One region of the Clostridium gasigenes genome, then DNA from elsewhere that is predicted to be linked to it. Evidence: a T-box and tRNA genes for the amino acid it is inferred to sense, from the RefSeq annotation. Region 1 holds a T-box; the other holds one or more tRNA genes.

Region 1 (2,408 bases):
TTATATCTCCTTGTATTATAACCTCCTCAACTGCAGACCCTGATAATGTTAATTTATCCCCAAGTTCCTTTGCATCTATATTTACTTCAACATAATCTTTTAACCAATTAAATGGCACCTTCATATATATTACCTCCTACTATTAAGTGAGAATTTGAATCTAAGAATTTAGTTGTATAAATTATTTATCTCAATTTTAAAAATCATAATTCACTTTAAAATTGATTTAAGAATCTCATATCACTTTCATATAATAATCTTATATCATCTATACCATATTTAAGCATAACCATTCTATCAACACCAAACCCAAAAGCAAATCCGCTATATTCTTCTGGATCTATTCCACAGTTTCTTAAAACTTGTGGATGAACCATTCCACACCCTAGTAGTTCTATCCATCCACTACCCTTGCATACCTTACATCCGCTGCCTTCGCAAACAAAGCAAGTTGCATCCATTTCTGCTGACGGTTCTGTAAACGGAAAGTGATGTGGTCTAAACTTAGTTTTAACCTTATCTCCAAACATTTTCTTTGCAAATAATTCTAAAGTTCCCTTAAGATCTGCAAATGTTACACCCTTATCTATAACTAACCCTTCCATTTGATAGAATATAGGTGAATGCGTTGCATCTACAGCATCTGATCTATAAACTTTTCCAGGAGCTATCATTTTTATCGGAGGTTTTTGTTCTTCCATAACTCTTATTTGAACTGGTGATGTTTGTGTTCTTAACACTAAATTTTCATTTATGTAGAAAGTATCTTGTTCACTTCTAGCTGGATGATCCTTTGGAATATTTAAAGCTTCAAAGTTATAATGATCAAGTTCAACTTCTGGTCCCTCTTCTATTGTGAATCCCATTGAAACGAATATTTCCTTCATACTAGCTAATGTTAAATCTAGGGGATGTCTTTTACCTATAATATTTTTCTTACCAGGCATTGATATATCAATTACCTCTGAAGATAATTTAGAATTTTTTTCTCTTTCTTTGATTTCTTTAGATATTGATTCAATTTTGTCCTCAACATCTTTTTTTACTACGTTAACTAACTTTCCAACTAAAGGTCTTTCTTCAGCAGATAACGCCCCCATACCTCTTAAAATTGTAGTTAGCTCTCCCTTTTTACCTAAATACTTAACTCTTATTTCTTCAAGTATAGTACCTTCTAAAACTACTTCTAATTCCTTAAATGCAGATTCCTTAATATCTATTAGTTTTTGTTGCATTTTTATTCCCTCCTTAATTATTCACTTTTGAATATTATTAATCTTTTTTACATAAAAAAACCCCTATCCCTATAAAAAGGGACGGAGTATCCGCGTTACCACCCTAATTGGTTCTAAATTAAATTTAGAAACCCAACTTGATTTAAATAACGGTAAAACCGCTAGCTACTACTATTACTTCAAAGCTAGGACTCCTGAGTGAACTTCAATATAGTTCATTTTAAGTGGCTTTCAGTCTTAGGCCTCTTATCCCTGAAAAATTCCTTATATCTACTCTCTCATTCACAGTCTTTTAATATTCTTTTAGGTAGCTGAAACTAAATAATAAATACTGATTTATGTAATAAGTTATAGCTACCTTATAACTTATTATACAAACAAAGGTAGTTAATTTCAATACCAATTTTAATTTTTATACCTTTGATAAATTTTGTCTTACTTTTTCAAATAATATTATAGATGTTGCAATTGCCACATTTAATGATTCCGCACCACCCGGCATTGGTATTTTAACCTTTTTATCTGCTAGCGAAAATACTTCTTCACTAATACCATTACCTTCGTTCCCAACTGATAATATTATTTTCCCCTTTAAATCCGCTTCAAAAAAATCTTTAGATTCCTGAAGTGATGTAGCAACTAGACTAAACCCTTCCTCTTTTAATTTCTTTATAAAAGATAGATTCTCATCATCTTGTATTATAGGTACATAAAACAATGACCCCATAGTTGACCTTATAACTTTATCGTTATATATATCTACTGTTCCTTTAGTTAAAATAATTCCATCTACTCCTGCTGCATGAGCAGTTCTAATTATAGTCCCTAAGTTTCCAGGATCCTGAACCTTATCACATAAAAGAAAAAATTCTCCTTTTATGTCCTTTTGCACCTTTTTATCTTTCACAACAGCAATAGCCCCTTGAGGTGTTTCTGTTGATGTTAACATAGCAAATAAATTATTTTTAATTATATAAATATTACTAGTATCAATATACCTATCTAAGTATTCATTTAACTTTTCTTCGCATCCTTCGTTAATTATAAGATATTCTATTTCCATATTAGCTTTAAAAGCTTCTTGAATAAGTCTAAAGCCTTCAATTATATATTTACCTTCTTTTGTCCTATTTCTTCTTTCTTTTAACTTTTTAGTTTCCTTAAATAAATTGT
Region 2 (2,408 bases), 2.0 Mb from region 1:
TATTACCTTCTTTTTCTTATTCATCTTTATATATTCCCCCCCTTAACTACTCTTTTATTAATATTATACATCAAAATATTATATTAAATATTACAAAATAATTAAAGGTCTATATAGTAATATACTTTAAATTTAAAAACATCTAAAAACTATGACATCCTAAGCACGATAGTTTTTTAACTCCTATCAATGAAAATAAAGTTACGTACAACAATATATGCTTTAAATAAAAATTATTTACAATAAAATTTACTTAATCTATAATTTTTATCCACTATATAGTAATATTATTATATATGTTTACTGGTAGTTATAAAATTATAATGTCAATCTCATTGAAAATATTACTTTATAGGAGGATTTTATGATACTAAAACAATTTAGAAATTTATTTCATCAAAAAAAAGAACAAATTCTTATAGGTTTATATATTTTTTTCTTCTTGTATTCGTGCTTAATGATTTGGGAGGTATTCATAGGTCCATATCGTAGTTATGAAAGTATACGTAGATATAATTTTTATCCATTTAAGACTATTACTGAATTTCTTTTAAATAATGGTAAATATACTTTTGAAGTAATATTTATAAATCTTCTAGGAAATATTATTACCTTTTTACCCTTAGGCTTTTTTATATCATTATTATTTAGGAAATCTTGCAAGTTATTAAATACATCATTATTGTGTATATTTATTATAATTTGTATTGAGATTGGTCAATTTATTCTAAATGTTGGTGTATTAGATATTGATGATATTATTTTAAATACATTAGGTTGTACTTTAGGTATTACTATTTATAAATTAATTAGTAAATTATGTTGCGAATAATTTCTTTATATAATAAAAAAACCTACAAGTTAAACTTGTAGGTTTTTTAGTATGGAGGCGCCACCCAGATTTGAACTGGGGATCAAGGTGTTGCAGACCTATGCCTTACCGCTTGGCTATAGCGCCGTAAATGGTGGCTTCACTAGGAATCGAACCTAGGACACGTGGATCTTCAATCCACTGCTCTACCAACTGAGCTATGAAGCCATCTGACCTGGCGACGTCCTACTCTCCCACACAGCTGCCCGTGCAGTACCATTAGCGCTGTAGAGCTTAACTTTCCTGTTCGGAATGGAAAGGAGTGTTTCCTCTACGCCATCATCACCAGATGGTTTAGATCCTAAATCATAGATTTAGTCTCTTATTATTTTTTTATCAGAGTTTTGTTCTCTGAAAATTGCACATGAATTATTGTAAATTGGTCAAGCCCTCGACCTATTAGTATCAGTCAGCTAAATATGTTGCCATACTTACACCTCTGACCTATCAACCTCGTGTTCTTCAAGGGGTCTTACTAGCTTATGCTATGGGAAATCTCATCTTGAGGGAGGCTTCACGCTTAGATGCTTTCAGCGTTTATCCCGTCCCGACTTAGCTACCCAGCGATGCTCCTGGCGGAACAACTGGTGCACCATAGGTCGGTCCATCCCGGTCCTCTCGTACTAAGGACAGCTCCTCTCAAATTTCCTACGCCCGCGACGGATAGGGACCGAACTGTCTCACGACGTTCTGAACCCAGCTCGCGTGCCGCTTTAATGGGCGAACAGCCCAACCCTTGGGACCTACTACAGCCCCAGGATGCGACGAGCCGACATCGAGGTGCCAAACCTCCCCGTCGATGTGGACTCTTGGGGGAGATCAGCCTGTTATCCCCGAGGTAGCTTTTATCCGTTGAGCGATGGCCCTCCCACGAGGTACCACCGGATCACTAAGTCCGACTTTCGTCCCTGCTCCACTTGTAGGTGTCGCAGTCAGGCTCCCTTCTGCCTTTGCACTCTTCGAACGATTTCCGACCGTTCTGAGGGAACCTTTGAGCGCCTCCGTTACTTTTTAGGAGGCGACCGCCCCAGTCAAACTGCCCACCTAACAATGTCCTGTCACCAGTTTCATGGCGTCCAGTTAGAACCTCAGTACTGTCAGGGTGGTATCCCAAGGATGACTCCACCAAGGCTAACGCCCTAGCTTCCCAGTCTCCCACCTATCCTGTACAGACAATACCGAAATTCAATGCTAAGCTACAGTAAAGCTCTACGGGGTCTTTCCGTCCAATCGCGGGTAGCGAGCATCTTCACTCGCACTACAACTTCGCCGGATTTGCAGTTGAGACAGTGCTCAAGTCATTACTCCATTCGTGCGGGTCAGAACTTACCTGACAAGGAATTTCGCTACCTTAGGACCGTTATAGTTACGGCCGCCGTTTACTGGGGCTTAAGTTCACACCTTCGCTTGCGCTAAGCATTCCCCTTAACCTTCCAGCACCGGGCAGGAGTCAGCCCCTATACATCAGCTTACGCTTTAGCAGAGACCTGTGTTTTTGTTAAACAGTTGCTTGAGCCTATTCTCTGCGGCCTGCTCT

What was found. The T-box of region 1 lies ahead of pheS (phenylalanine--tRNA ligase subunit alpha). A T-box ahead of a tRNA ligase gene usually reads a tRNA of that ligase, here a tRNA-Phe.
Region 2: it has a tRNA-Phe gene. The T-box ahead of pheS (phenylalanine--tRNA ligase subunit alpha) is inferred to sense a tRNA for this amino acid. The anticodon was not compared.

The regions. Positions count from the first base shown of each region.
Region 1 is NZ_CP071376.1:3,051,241-3,053,648, reverse strand. Features, by position in the region: gene pheT (phenylalanine--tRNA ligase subunit beta) at 1-124, opposite strand, end outside; gene pheS (phenylalanine--tRNA ligase subunit alpha) at 216-1,235, opposite strand; T-box leader at 1,310-1,530, opposite strand; gene J1C67_RS14235 (TrmH family RNA methyltransferase) at 1,648-2,408, opposite strand, start outside.
Region 2 is NZ_CP071376.1:1,026,834-1,029,241, forward strand. Features, by position in the region: gene J1C67_RS05070 (SanA/YdcF family protein) at 1-24, opposite strand, end outside; gene J1C67_RS05075 (VanZ family protein) at 365-832, shown strand; tRNA gene J1C67_RS05080 (tRNA-Cys) at 885-958, opposite strand; tRNA gene J1C67_RS05085 (tRNA-Phe) at 964-1,039, opposite strand; rRNA gene rrf (5S ribosomal RNA) at 1,045-1,161, opposite strand; rRNA gene J1C67_RS05095 (23S ribosomal RNA) at 1,251-2,408, opposite strand, start outside.